Regions from separate parts of the Piscinibacter sp. HJYY11 genome, predicted to be linked through region 2. Evidence: riboswitches for the same ligand, from Rfam matches in the RefSeq annotation. Region 2 holds a riboswitch; the other holds the start of a gene.
The links. Region 2 has a riboswitch for thiamine pyrophosphate ahead of JI745_RS25075 (TonB-dependent siderophore receptor). Riboswitches for the same ligand answer to the same signal wherever they lie in the genome.
Positions count from the first base shown of each region.

Region 1 (7,033 bases), on a different contig from region 2:
CGCTCGGAGACGAAGCGGTCGCCGCTCACGACGAGCCCGCAGTGCACGCGGGCCTGCGGCGCGCCCAGGTCGGCGAGCATCGTGCGCGAGGCCTGGGCGAGCCCGGCCGACATCGTGGCATCGGTCGCAAAGCGGGCCCGGCCATAGAGCGGCACCTCGTGGCGCGGAAAGAGCGGCGAGGCATCCATGTCGTGCTGCAGCAGCGCATCGGCCACCACCACGTCACCCACGTTCACCCCCGGTGCGAGGCCCCCGGCCGTGCCGGTGAAGACGATGCGCGACACGTCGAACTCGCTCAAGAGCAGCGCGGCCGTCGTCGCCGCCGCCACCTTGCCGATGCGCGACAGCACCACCACGACCTCTTGGCCTGCGAGGTGGCCCACCCAGAACTCGCGGCCCGCGCGCAGCACCGGCCGCTCGTCGGGCATGGCGTCGAGCAGGGCGCGCAGTTCCTCGTGCATGGCCCCCACGATGGCGATCCGTTTCATGTGCCCGATTGTCTGACACGCGTGTCGGAGATCGCCTGCGCACGAACAAGCCGTCAACCGCTTAACGCTGCCGCGACCGGCGCGGAGCATGGGTTCAACTTCAGGAGCCCCTCATGACCCATGAAAAGTCGCTCTGGATCCAGCGTTTCGCGATGCGCCTGATGGTGCTCGAGCCCACGGTTCAGACCGGGCTGTTGCCCGAGATCGCCGAGACCTTCTGGTACTACCAGCGCCACCGCGAGCCGGAAGAATGCGCCCAGGCGCGCGCCCAGGGCCGCCTGCGCATGCCCGGCCGCCGTGAAGCGTGGATCGAGGCCTGCGCCGCCGCCATCCGCGGGCTCGACCCCGAGCTCGGCGCGCAAGACACCGCGGCCCTGGCCACGAGCCTGTGGGAAGAAGACTGGGCCCGCACCGTCGACCCCTACCTCATGGCGCAAGCCTTGTGGGAGCAGGCGCTGCTGCTGGCAAGCCAGAGCGATGGCGAGTTGCCGCCGAGCCTGCACGCGGTCTTCCGCAATCCCGACCTGTGAGCGCCATGCGCACGCCGCATCGAGCGCATGACGTGCCGCCGGACCCACCGGTGGCACCCCCGCCCCCACCACCGCCTCCCTTGGTCGACCCACCGGTGGTCGACCCGCCGGTGCCCGGCCAGCAGTCGCCCGTGATCGACCCGCCGAAAACGATCCAGTGACAATGCGCCATGGCCGCACGCAGCGGCTCTGGAGTGCCCACGATGAGCATCGTCGTCTTCTGGCTCGAGCCCGGCGCGGGGCCGGCCCACCAGGAATTTGCGGCCAACGACCTGCTGGGCGCGCTCAAGTTCAGCGAAGCGCGCCGCCGTGAGGGCAAGCGCCACGTGAGCATCTCCACCGAGCTGCCCGACAGCGTGGGCCAGGGCGGCGTCAATTCGGTCGAAGGCGGCCGGCTGCCCGACGGCCATGTGTACGACTACAACAAGGCCCACCGCGGCGCTGGCCCTCAGTCGACCAAGTGAATGGTTGACGCATGCCGTGCCATGCGCCCACAATCCGCCCCGCTCCGGGGTGTGCCGGGCCGCAAGGCTCGAGGCGCTGAGATGGTGATGTCACCGAACCCGAGAACTTGATCCGGTTCATACCGGCGTAAGAAGAGCGCAACGAGCGGCCCGCGATGGGCCCGGCAGGCGAACACCAGGCCCTGCCCCCGTCGCACCCCACCGCCCGCGGACTTCTCCGGAGCAGACGACACCCCTGTTGCTGCCACTGGAGACCGCGATGACCACCCCTTCCCCCGCCGACTTTCACGAGCGCCTGGCGCTGGCCCGCGAGCCCTTCGCGTCTTCGCGCAAGGTCCACCTCGAAGGCCCGCTCACCGGCGTGCGCGTGCCCATGCGCGAGATCAGCCTCAGCAACGGCGAGCGCGTGATCGTGGACGACACCTCCGGCCCCTGCACCGACCCCACCGTCGCCTTCGACGTGAGAAAGGGGCTGCCCACGCCACGCGCCGCATGGATTGAAGCGCGCGGCGACACCGAGCCGTACCACGGCCGCACCTACTCCGCCCGCGACGACGGCCTGCGCCATGAGAGCGCCGACACACAGCTCGCCCGATTGCAGGCCGAAGCCGCTGCGTTGCAGCGCACGCCGCGCCGCGCGAAGAGCGGCGCCAACGTCACGCAGATGCACTACGCGCGCCGCGGGATCATCACGCCGGAGATGGAGTTCGTCGCCATCCGCGAGAACGACCGGCGCGAGTGGACGCGCGAGTACCTGGGCGATGCAGCGCGCGAACAGCGCCTCGCGGGCAATGCCCTCGGCACGCGCATGCCCGCCGAGATCACGCCCGAGTTCGTGCGCGACGAGGTGGCGCGCGGCCGCGCCATCATCCCCGCCAACATCAACCACCCGGAGCTCGAGCCGACCATCCTCGGCCGACATTTCAGGGTCAAGGTCAACGCCAACATCGGCAACTCGGCCGTCACCTCGAGCATCGAAGAGGAAGTGGAAAAACTCGTGTGGTCGACCCGCTGGGGCGCCGACACGGTGATGGACCTCTCCACCGGCCGCCACATCCACACCACGCGCGACTGGATCCTGCGCAACTCGCCGGTGCCCATCGGCACCGTGCCGCTGTACCAGGCACTCGAGAAGGTGGGCGGCGTGGCCGAGGAGCTCTCGTGGGCCATCTTCCGCGACACGCTGATCGAGCAGGCCGAGCAGGGCGTCGACTACTTCACCATCCACGCCGGCCTGCGCCTGCCCTTCATCCACCTCACGACGAAGCGCCGCACCGGCATCGTCTCGCGCGGCGGCTCCATCCTCGCCAAGTGGTGCATCACGCATCACCAGGAGAACTTCCTCTACACGCACTTCGAGGAAATCTGCGAGATCATGAAGGCCTACGACGTGAGCTTCTCGCTCGGCGACGGCCTGCGCCCCGGCAGTGGCGCCGATGCGAACGACGAGGCCCAGTTCGCCGAGCTGCGCACCCTCGGCGAGCTGACGCAGATCGCGTGGCAGCACGACGTGCAGACCATGATCGAAGGCCCGGGCCACGTGCCGATGCACCTGATCCAGGCCAACATGGACGAGCAGCTCAAGCACTGCCACGAGGCGCCCTTCTACACGCTGGGCCCGCTCACCATCGACATCGCGCCCGGCTACGACCACATCGCGAGTGCCATCGGCGCCGCGATGATCGGCTGGATGGGCACCTCGATGCTCTGCTACGTGACGCCGAAGGAACACCTGGGCCTGCCCGACCGCGACGACGTGAAGCAGGGTCTGATGGCCTACAAGATCGCCGCGCACGCGGCCGATGTAGCCAAGGGCCACCCGGGGGCGCGTGCGCGCGACGACGCGATGAGCAAGGCCCGCTTCGAGTTCCGCTGGAACGACCAGTTCGCCCTCGGCCTCGACCCGGACACGGCGCGCGAGTACCACGACGAGACGCTGCCGAAGGACTCGTCGAAGCACGCGCACTTCTGCTCGATGTGCGGGCCGAAGTTCTGCTCGATGAAGATCACTCAGGACGTGCGCGACTACGCCGCCGCGCGGGGCCTCGATGAAGGTGCCGCGCTCACGCAGGGCCTCGCCGAGAAGTCGGCCGAGTTCAAGGCCCGGGGCGGCGAGATCTACATCCCGGTGCACCCGGTATGAGCTCCATGCGCATCGCCATCGCCGGCGCGGGCGTGCTCGGCCGCCTGCTCGCCTGGAAGCTCTCTCGCCAGGGCCACGCGGTGCAGGTTGTCGACCCCGCTCCCGGCCCGGATGCGCCCCCTTTGGGCGCGACGCTCCCGCAAGCGGTGGCTGCCGGCTACACCGCCGCCGGGCTGCTGAGCCCGCTGGCCGAGCTCGACCATGCCGAACCCGAGTTGGCCGCGCTCGGCTGGCGCTCCATCGTGCTGTGGCGCGACGTGGCCTCGGCCCTCGCGCCGGACGCCCCGCAGACCCTGCTGCGCGTGCAGGGCAGCCTGCTCGTCGCGCACAACGCCGACATGGGCTCGGCGCTGCGCGTCATGGTCAAGCTGCGCAGCGCGTGCGAAGCCGATCCCGGCGCCTGGCCCGCGCCCGAGATCGTGCCGGCGAGCGAGCTGCGCGTGATGGAGCCCGAGCTGCTGCCCGGCCTGAGCGCGTGGTGGCTGCCCGGTGAAGGCCAGCTCGAACCGCGCCTGTTGCTGGAAGCCCTGGCCGCACACGCGACCGGCGTGCAATGGCACTGGGGCCAGCGCGTCACGCATGTGCAGCCCGGTTGCCTGCAACTCGAAGAAGGCCAGCGCATCGCCTGCGACCTGGCGATCGACGCGCGCGGGCTCGGTGCCCGCGACGACGTGCCCGGTCTGCGCGGCGTGCGTGGCGAGCTCGTGTGGCTGCACGCGCCGGGCGTGCACCTGCGCCACCCGGTGCGGCTGCTGCACCCGCGCCACCGCGTCTACATCGTGCCGCGTGCCGGCCAGCACATCGTGGTGGGCGCGAGCGAGATCGAGAGCGAAGACCGCTCACCCGTGAGCCTGCGCAGCGCCGTCGAGCTGATGGCCGCGGCGCACAGTGTGCTGCCCGGCCTGGCCGAAGCGCGCATCGTGCACCTCGACACCAACCTGCGCCCCGCCTGGCCCGACCATCAGCCGCGCATCGAGACCTCGCCCGGCCTGCTGCGCATCACCGGCCTCTACCGCCACGGCTGGCTGCTCGCGCCGGCGCTGGTCGACGATGCCTTGAAGCAGGTGCTGCCGGAGCCCGCCCATGCCTGATCTGGTGTACCTCAACGGCGATGCCAGGCCGTGGCGACCCGGCTTGAACCTGCTCGCGCTGTTGAAGGGCGAACCGCCGGCCGCGGAGACCGGCAAGGTGGCCACCGCGCTCAACGGCGAGTTCGTGCCCGAGGCGTTGCGCGCACACACGCTGCTGCAACCGGGCGACCAGGTGACTGTCTTCACTGCCATCGTCGGAGGCTGATGCGATGAACCCCACACCCTGGTCGGTCTACGACACCCCGCTCACCAGCCGCTTCTTCCTCGGCTCCTCCGGCTATCCCTCGCCTGCGGTGCTGCGCCAGTGCATCGAGGCCTCGGGCACGCAGGTGGTGACCGTCGGCCTGAGGCGCACGCTCGCCGGGGGTGGCGACAACGGCTTCGTGGCCGAGATCGTCTCCGCCCTGCGCGAGCGCGGTGGGCATCTGCTGCCCAACACCGCCGGCTGCCGCACCGCACGTGAAGCGATCAACCTCGCGCGCATGGCCCGCGAGCTCTACGACACGCCGTGGATCAAGCTCGAAGTGGTGGGCGACGAGCACACGCTGCAGCCCGACCCGTGGGAGCTGCTGCTCGCCGCCGAGGCGTTGTCGAAGGAAGGCTTCTGCGTCTTCCCCTACTGCACCGACGATCTCGTGACCTGCCGCCGACTGCTCGACGCTGGTTGCACGGTGCTGATGCCCTGGGGCGCGCCCATCGGCTCGGGCCAGGGCCTGCTCAACCCGCAAGCGCTGCGCACGCTGCGCGAGCGGCTGCCAGACGTGCCCTTGATCGTCGACGCCGGCCTCGGCACGCCGTCGCACGCGGTGCTCGCGCTGGAGCTCGGCCTCGATGGCGTGCTGCTCAACTCGGCCGTCTCCCAATCGGGCGACCCGGTGCGCATGGCCACGGCCTTCGCGCATGCGGTGCAGGCCGGGCGCCTGGCACGCGAGGCCGGCGCGATGGCCGCGCAGACGATGGCGGTGCCCACCACGCCGGTCACCGGCCGTCCCTTCCTGATCGACTGAGCGCCGCATGAAGACCCCCATCGTCTGGAGCATTTCCGGCCAGGACAGCGGCGGCGGTGCGGGCCTCAGCGCCGACCAGCGCGCCGCCGATGCCGCCGAGGTGCACCTGTGCCCCATCGTCGCCGCGCTCACCGCGCAGAGCAGCGTGGCCGTCGAGAGCGTGCACCCGGTGCCGCCCGAACAGCTGCACGCCCAGCTCGAAGCGTTGGCCGACGACCTCGCGCCGCGCGCCCTCAAGACCGGGCTGCTCGGCAGCGTGGCCAACGTGCGCGTGGTCGCGCAATGGGTGGACCGGCTGCGCCAGCGTGGGCCGCTCGCGCTCGTCGTCGACCCGGTGCTGCGCGCGAGCACGGGCGAGAGCTTTGCGAACGTCGCACTCGTCGAGGCCTACCGGCGCGAGTTGCTGCCTCGCGCGACCTTCGTCACGCCGAACCGGCGCGAAGCGGCGAGGCTGCTGCTGCGCCACGACCATGACGTGCCCGACCAGGCGCGCGACCTGCGCGCCCTCGGCACCGAGGCCGTGTGCATCACCGGCGGCGATGCCGAGGAACCTGCCGCGCGCGACCACTGGCACAGCGCGCACGCCACCGGCTGGCTCACCCTGCCGCGACGCACGGCATCCAACACGCACGGCACCGGCTGCACCTTCGCCACCGCGCTCGCCGCCGCCATCGCGCGCGGCTTCGTGCCGGCCGATGCCGCGGTGATCGCGAAGATGCTCACCACCTCGGGCCTGCACCCCGATGCGCTGAACCCGGGTCGTGGCGCCGGCCCGGTGCGCCCGCACCACGGCTTCATCACCGACCGCAGCCTGCTGCCCACCTTGAGCGACGACGAGCCGCTCGCGCCGCCGCCCGGCACGGCCGCACCGGTGCAGGGCCTCTACGCCATCACCGACCACGCAGCCCACGTGGAGACGCTGGTGGAGCACGGCGTGCGCACGGTGCAGTTGCGCCTCAAGCGCACCGAAGGAGAGCCCGATGCGGCCTGGCAGGCCCGCCTGCTCGGGCAGATCAGCCACGCGCGCGCCGCTGCCTTGGCCCACGGCGCCACGCTGATCGTCAACGACCACTGGCAACAGGCGGCCGCGCTCGGCGTCGACTTCGTGCACCTCGGCCAGGAAGACCTGCTCGCCCTCGGCCACGAAGAGCGTGACCAGCTCGCACGCGCGCGTGCCGCCGGCCTGCGCCTCGGCCTGAGCTCGCACAGCCTGTGGGAGCTGGCGCGCGCGGCCGCCTGGCAGCCCGACTACATCGCCTGCGGCCCGGTGTGGCCCACGCTCACGAAAGCCATGCCGTGGCGGCCGCAGG
Region 1 is NZ_JAERQZ010000001.1:4,363,308-4,370,340, reverse strand. It holds gene JI745_RS20485 (5'-methylthioadenosine/adenosylhomocysteine nucleosidase) at 1-488, opposite strand, end outside; gene JI745_RS20480 (hypothetical protein) at 602-1,018, shown strand; gene JI745_RS20475 (hypothetical protein) at 1,024-1,179, shown strand; gene JI745_RS20470 (hypothetical protein) at 1,222-1,482, shown strand; TPP riboswitch at 1,518-1,633, shown strand; gene thiC (phosphomethylpyrimidine synthase ThiC) at 1,742-3,625, shown strand; gene JI745_RS20460 (FAD-dependent oxidoreductase) at 3,622-4,716, shown strand; gene thiS (sulfur carrier protein ThiS) at 4,709-4,921, shown strand; gene JI745_RS20450 (thiazole synthase) at 4,926-5,723, shown strand; gene JI745_RS20445 (PfkB family carbohydrate kinase) at 5,731-7,033, shown strand, end outside.
Region 1: it holds a riboswitch for thiamine pyrophosphate, as region 2 does, so the genes downstream of both, thiC (phosphomethylpyrimidine synthase ThiC) here and JI745_RS25075 (TonB-dependent siderophore receptor) in region 2, are expected to answer to the same signal.

Region 2 (7,033 bases):
GGCCTGCACGACCTCAGGTGTCTTCTGCATTGCGCGCAGCACGTCGAGGCATTGCACGTTGCCGCTGCCTTCCCAGATCGCATTGACCGGTGACTCGCGGAAGAGGCGAGGGAAGGGGCTGTCTTCCATCACACCGCTGCCGCCGATGCACTCCATCGCCTCGTAGGCGTGCTGCGGTGTGCGCTTGCAGATCCAGTATTTGCCGACCGCGGTGCACAGGCGCACCAGCAGGTCTTCGTGCGGGTCGTCGCGGTGGTCCATCGCGCGGGCGAGGCGCATCGTGAGCGCGAGCGAGCCTTCGGATTCGAGCACCAGGTCGGCCAGTACGTTCTGCATCAGCGGCTGCTGGTTGAGCCGCTTGCCGAAGACGGAGCGGAGCGAGCAATGGTGCAATGCTTGCGCCACGGCCGCGCGTTGCCCGGCCGACGAGCCGATCATGCAATCGAAGCGCGTCATCGACACCATCTCGATGATCGTGCGCACGCCGCGCCCCGGCTCGCCCACCATCCAGGCGAGCGCACCGCGCAGCTCGGTCTCGCTCGAGGCGTTGGAGACGTTGCCCATCTTGCGCTTGAGGCGTAGCACCTGCAGCGCGTTCTTCGTGCCGTCGGGCCGCCAGCGCGGCAGCAGGAAGCACGAGAGCCCCGCCGGTGTTTGCGCGAGGACGAGGAAGGCGTCGCACATCGGCGCCGAGACGAAGTACTTGTGGCCGATGAGTTCATAGGCCTCGCCAGGGCCCTCGACGCCGATGGCGTGAGCCTGCGTCGTGTTCGCCCGCACGTCGGAACCGCCTTGTTTTTCGGTCATCGCCATGCCGATGGTCAGGCCCGCCTTCTCGGTGTGGACCACGTTGCGCGGGTCATAGCTGCGCGACGTGATGCGCGGCTCCCACCATTGCGCGAGTGCCGGCGTGGTGCGCAGCGAAGGGATCGACGCAAACGTCATCGTGATCGGGCAACCGTGCCCCGCCTCGACCTGCGAGTGCATGTAGAAACGCGCCGCGCGGGCCACGTGCGCACCCTCGCGCGGGTCAGCCCATGGCGAGGCGTGCAGGCCGTGTTCGATCGAGGTCTTCATCAGCGTGTGGTACGCCGGGTGGAACTTCACGAGGTCGACCCGGTGGCCGAAACGATCGTGCGTGTCGAGCTCGGGTGGGTGCTTATTGGCGAGTGCGCCGAGCTCGAGGTGCTCGGCCGTGCCGACCAGTTCACCGAAGACCGCCAGGTCGTCGTGCGCCCAGGCCGCACCCTCGCGCGCGACGGCTTCGGCCAAGGCTTGGTCCTGGAGGTAGAGGTTGTAGTCCGCGAGCTCGCTCGACACGTTGAAGACCTCGTGCGTACTCGCGAGCGGCGATGGGGTGAGGGCAGGGTGGGGAGCGTTCATCGCGTGTCTCCTCGCATGGGCATGACCATGGGCCAAACGGTTGTAGCACGCCTCGTCATGCGGCTGACACGGGCGGTCGCGACGATCGCGCGGTTTTCAACCACCGCCACGCTCCATGCGCCACTCCCTCGTTTTGCCCGTTCTGCTGGCCTCGTTGTTCACCGCCGGCGCTGCCCAAGCCCAGGTGCTGACCGGCTTCGCCCGCATGCCCGCCGCGACCTTCTCCGATGGCCCGACCTCCGGCCAGTTCGCGGCTGCCAACCCCTATGGCACCAACCTCCCGCCCTTCGTCAACCGGCAGCCGGTGCAAGGCTTCTCGGGTGTGCTTCAAGGCCCGAAGAAGAACGTCTTTCACTTCCTCGTCGACAACGGCTTCGGCGCGCAGAACAACTCGGCCGATGCGCTGCTGCGCTCGTACACCCTCGCCATCGATTGGCGCACGCGCAAAGGCGGCACCGGCCTCGTGCGGCCGACGGATTGGCAGCACGGCCATGATCGCGGCAGCTTCGATGCGTCGACGCGCCTCGAGCTGAACGATGCCCACCGCAAGCTCACGATCCCGATCCAGGCCGACTACCTGAACCACTACAACAACGGCGCGAACCCGACCGTGGCGCCGGTGATCCGTGCCAGACGCCTGCTGACGGGCGCTGACTTCGACATCGAATCGATCCGCCGTGACCACCGTGGCAACTACTGGTTCGGCGATGAGTTCGGGCCGTATCTCGTGAAGACCGATTCCCGCGGTACGGTGCTGCGCCCGGAGATCTCGCTGCCCGGCGTCTACGCCCCCGCCCACAAGGATGTGGTCGCCGGCCGCGCGACGGCCAACCTGCCGGCCTCGGGCGGCTTCGAGGGCCTGGCGATCAACCGCAGCGGCACGAAGCTCTACACGCTGCTGGAGCGCACCGTCACCGGCGACCCCGCAGGCACCTTGCGCATCGACGAATTCGATGTCGACCGCGAGGTCTACACCGGCCGTCGCTTCTACTACCCACTCGACACCGCCGGCACGGCCATCGGCGACATGGTCGCCATCGATGACCGTCGTTTCATCGTGCTCGAACGCAACGGCAACACGGCGACCTCGCCCAACCCCGCGCCGTTCAAGAAGGTCTACCTGATCGACCTGGAAGACGTAGCCGACGGCGGCGTGGCGCGAAAGCTGGAACTGGTCGACCTGATGAAGCTCGCCGACCCGCACGACCTGAACGGCGATGGCAGCACGGTCTTCACCTTCCCGTACACGACGATCGAGAACGTGCTGGTCCTCGATGCGCGCACGCTGCTGGTCGTGAACGACAACAACTTCCCGTACGGCGGTGGCCGCGAGATGGCGTCCGACAACACTGAGTTCCTGCGCATCCGCTTGCCCGTGTCGCTGGTGGCGGAAGAAGACGACGATCATCGCCGTGGCCGCGGACATGACCGCGACGACGACTGAGCGTCACAAAACGAAAGGGCCCTGCATTGCTGCAGGGCCCTTTGCTTTTTTCTGGCTCCTCGACCTGGGCTCGAACCAGGGACCTACGGATTAACAGTCCGGCGCTCTACCGACTGAGCTATCGAGGAATAGAGCCGCGCATTATAGCCATACTTTTGTGGCGGATCACAGGCTCACTTCGACCGAGGCGCGGAAGGTGCGTGCGGCCAGGGGATAGAGGTAGACGTGGTCGAACTGGAGGGGCGATTCCCGCCAAGCGCGGCGATTGAAGACGTTGTCGACGCCTGCGCGCCACGTGATGGTGGAGCCGATGAGTTTTTGTTCGTAGCGTGCGGCAAGGTCCATGACGCCGTAGCCCGGAATGCTGAGGCTGTTGTCGGCCACCACGGCGCGGTGACTCACACCCATGGCATCGGCTTGCAACTGCAAGGCCGGCAGGGCCGCCACGTTGTAGCGGGCCTGCAACTTGAGCGTGCGCTCCGGGACATTGACGGGCCGCTTGCCCTCGGCATTGACATCGAGCGTGTTCTCGCGGCGGGCGTGCAACAACTGCAGGCTGCCGCCGAAGGCCCAGGGGCCGTCGCGCCAAGCGGCATTGGCTTCGAGGCCGCGATGGCGCGCCTGACCGTCAGGGACGCGAGTGCAACTGCCGGCGGCATTGCATGCGCCAACGTTGCCCCACTGAGGGCGCACCACCTGGAACAGGGCGGCGCCCCATTGAGCATTCGGCGTGCCGACCTTCAAGCCGGCTTCCAATTGGCGACTGGTGGACAACAAGGCCACACCGCGGTTGGTAAAGCGATCTCGATTCGTCACGACTTCGCTTTCGATGCCCCGCCCCCAGCTTGTGTACACGAGTTGCTGGGGCGCGAAGGTGTAGCTGAGGGCAATGGAGGGCGTGATCAGGCGCTCTTCGTAGTTGGTGTCGCGTGATCCGTCCGTGCGCACACTTTGCCGATGCAGGCGGGTGTGCCGCAGGCCCAGCCAGGTGGTGAGGTGGTCGTTGAGGCGAATGGCGTCGCGAGCGAAGAGTTCGGTCGACCGTTCGTCCCGGTTGGTGTTCTCGTCGTTCAGGGTGGGGTTGGCAGGGACGACGGTGCCGCCGTCGACGGTGCCAGTGCCAACACCGTTGTAAGCCTGTCGCTCGAATCGGTGCGTCACGCGGCTTTGAAGCAGGCCAACCGAGAGAGTGTGCTTCATGCCGCCGACGTCCGTTTCACCGTGCATTGCGATCTCCAACGCATCCGAGCGGCGGCGTTCGTTCTCGCTGCGATAGTCAGCGTAGTCGAAGGTGCCATCGGGGCAGTAGCGATCTGGGTAGTAGGTCGTGGCGCTGGTGCAACCGTACGGAAAGGCCAGCCGATCGTCGGTGACGAGACGTTGCGTCAATGCATGCAACGTGCCTCGCCAGTTCGCGCCGAGGCTCTGTGTCATGCGCAGTGACGCGTTGTTGGCATCCATCACCACCGGCTGGGACCAAGGCTGGTTGTTGAGGTTGAGGCGAGGGTCCACCGGCTCCGGCACACGATCGCCCAACAAGCTGAATGCCGGCTGGCTGGGCTGCGAGCGGTGGCTGTGCTCGACTTCGAATTCGACCAGCGTGTCGGCGCCCGCGCGCCATTCGGTGGCGATCGCAGCAAGGTGGCGCTTGCCTTTGGCATCGCGCAGCTGCGGCTGCAGATCCTCGTACGCGAGGTTGAGCCGCGCGCCGAGCGCCCCTTCCGCGCCGAAGCGCTGCGTGAGGTCCGCAGCGGTGAGAATCGAGTTGCGCTCGCGCCAGCCCAGCGTTGCGCTGTAGGCCGATGCGCCGCCTGGGCGCTTTACGACGAGGTTGGCCAAGCCGCCGGGCGCGCTTGTGCCCGCTTGGATGCCCGATGTGCCTTTGAGAACCTCAAGACGCTCCTTGTTGTCGAGCGGAATCGACGTTTCAGCGTTGATGGGCAAGCCGTCGCGCCGGTAGTTGAAGCGGTTGTCGAGCGTGAAGCCGCGCACGGCGAGAAAGTCCCAATAGCCCTCGGAGTTGTAGGCATCGCTGACGCTGGCATCCGACTTGACCATGTCGGCGATGCGTTGCACACCACGGTCCTTCATCTGGGAGGCGCTGAGCACGCTCGCCTGCAGTGGCGCCTCGGACAAAGGCACGCCCCATCCCGAGACCGACACGACCGGGTCGCTGCGGCCAACCACGGTGACCGGTGGGAGGTTGGTGGATGCGGGTGCCTGCGCGTAGACGCTGAGGCACAGCATGGAAGCGGCCGCGGCAGCGGGTGTGCGGAAGAAGCGAATGGGAGCCATCGTGTGTCCGGAAGCGATGGCAGGTCGGCGGGCACCGTCTGCGGTGCTTGCTTCCCTGCGCGAGGATTACCTCAATCAGGTTCAAAGGGACTCTCTCAGTCGAACGCCATCTGCATGGCATCCAACACCCCTAGCGAGTGCTGCGCGTGTGCGCAGCGAAGGCGATTATGTCAGTCGTCGAAAGTCGGCGACTCCACGCCGAGCAGCTTGTGCAGCTTCGGGCTGGCCGTCGTGTACTGCAGCTGGATGCGCTTGTCCGGGAAGACGTAGGGCGCCGCACCAAAGGCCGCAAGCGCCGCTTCATGAAAGCCCGACAGGATGAGCTTCTTCTTGCCCGGATAGGTGTTGACGTCGCCCACCGCGAAGATGCCCGGCACGCTGGTTTCGAACTTCTCGGTGTCGACGACGAGCTGCTTGCGTTCGAGCGCCAGGCCCCAGTCGGCGATGGGTCCGAGCTTGGGGCTGAGGCCGAAGAACACCAGCAGCGCATCGAGCGGCACGACCCGCGTGACCGCGTCGCCGCCGGTGACCTTCACACCCGTGAGTCGGCCCTCGGCCTCCTCGATGCCGGTGATCTGGCCGACGATGAACTGCATCTGCATCGCATCGCACAAGGCACGCATCTTCGCCACGCTGGCCGGCGCGGCCTGGAAGCCATCGCGGCGATGCAGCAGGATCACGCTTGCGGCCTTGTCAGGCCCGTCTTGTGCGAAGTGCAGGGCCCAGTCGAGCGCCGAATCGCCGCCGCCCACAATGACAATCTGCTTGCCGGCGAACTCGGCCGGCGTCTTCACGCGATGGAAGAGTTGCGTGCCCTCGTATTTGTCGAGGCCTTCGACCTTCAGCATGCGCGGCTGGAACGAGCCCACGCCGCCGGCCACGATCACCACCTTGGCGAGGAAGCGGGTGCCGGTGCTGGTCTCGACGAGAAAGCGGCCGTCGGCCTGCTTCTCCACCGCCGCCACCTCCTGCCCGAGGTGGAAGGTCGCGCCAAAGGGCTCGATCTGCTTGAGCAGGCTGTCGACGAGCTCGCGGCCAGTGCTGCGGGGCACCGCCGGGATGTCGTAGATCGGTTTGTCGGGATAGAGCTCGATGCACTGCCCGCCGGGGTAGGCGAGCGTGTCCACCACATGGGCCTTGATCTCGAGCAGGCCCAGCTCGAACACCTGGAACAGGCCCACCGGGCCGGCGCCGACGATCAGCGCATCGGTGTCGATCATGGAGCCGAGCTTACTTCTGCAGCTCCGACAGCTTGCCCGTCTTGTCTTTCCACTCGTCGGCGTCGGGCAGCGCGGCCTTGCGCTTGGTGATGCTGGGCCAACCCTTGGCCAGATCGGCATTGATCTTGATCATGTGCTGCTGATCGGCCGGCACGTCTTCTTCCGGCAGGATCGCATTGACCGGGCATTCAGGGATGCACACGGCGCAGTCGATGCACTCGTCGGGATCGATCGCCAGGAAGTTGGGGCCTTCGCGGAAGCAGTCCACAGGGCAGACATCCACGCAGTCGGTGTATTTGCAGCGGATGCAGGCTTCGGTGACAACGTGGGTCATGGCTCTTGCGGGTAGTGAATTTGCGGAGATCAGTCGCCCGAGGGCGAAACAACGGATTTTAGGGGCTTGAGGGTTCCCACCGGCGCTGAAACCTTGCCGCCCACGCCGAGCGAGGCGGCACCTGCGCCAATCGTCACGATGGTGGGGCGGCCGGCGTGTTGGGCGCTGCCCTCGTCGAGCGAGGCGACTTCATGTTCGGTGTGGATGGCATCCGGCCAGCCCGCCCGCGAGACGACGCTGGCGGGCGTGTCGGCGGGCCAACCGGCACCGAGCAACTGGTGTGAGAGGGCCGCGAGCTGCTTGCCGGCCATGTAGTAGATCTCGGTGTCGGCGGTGCGGGTCGCATGCATGTCGCCG
Region 2 is NZ_JAERQZ010000002.1:286,442-293,474, forward strand. It holds gene JI745_RS25060 (isovaleryl-CoA dehydrogenase) at 1-1,383, opposite strand, end outside; gene JI745_RS25065 (esterase-like activity of phytase family protein) at 1,499-2,827, shown strand; tRNA gene JI745_RS25070 (tRNA-Asn) at 2,880-2,955, opposite strand; gene JI745_RS25075 (TonB-dependent siderophore receptor) at 2,993-5,122, opposite strand; TPP riboswitch at 5,158-5,264, opposite strand; gene JI745_RS25080 (NAD(P)/FAD-dependent oxidoreductase) at 5,293-6,342, opposite strand; gene fdxA (ferredoxin FdxA) at 6,353-6,676, opposite strand; gene cobA (uroporphyrinogen-III C-methyltransferase) at 6,706-7,033, opposite strand, start outside.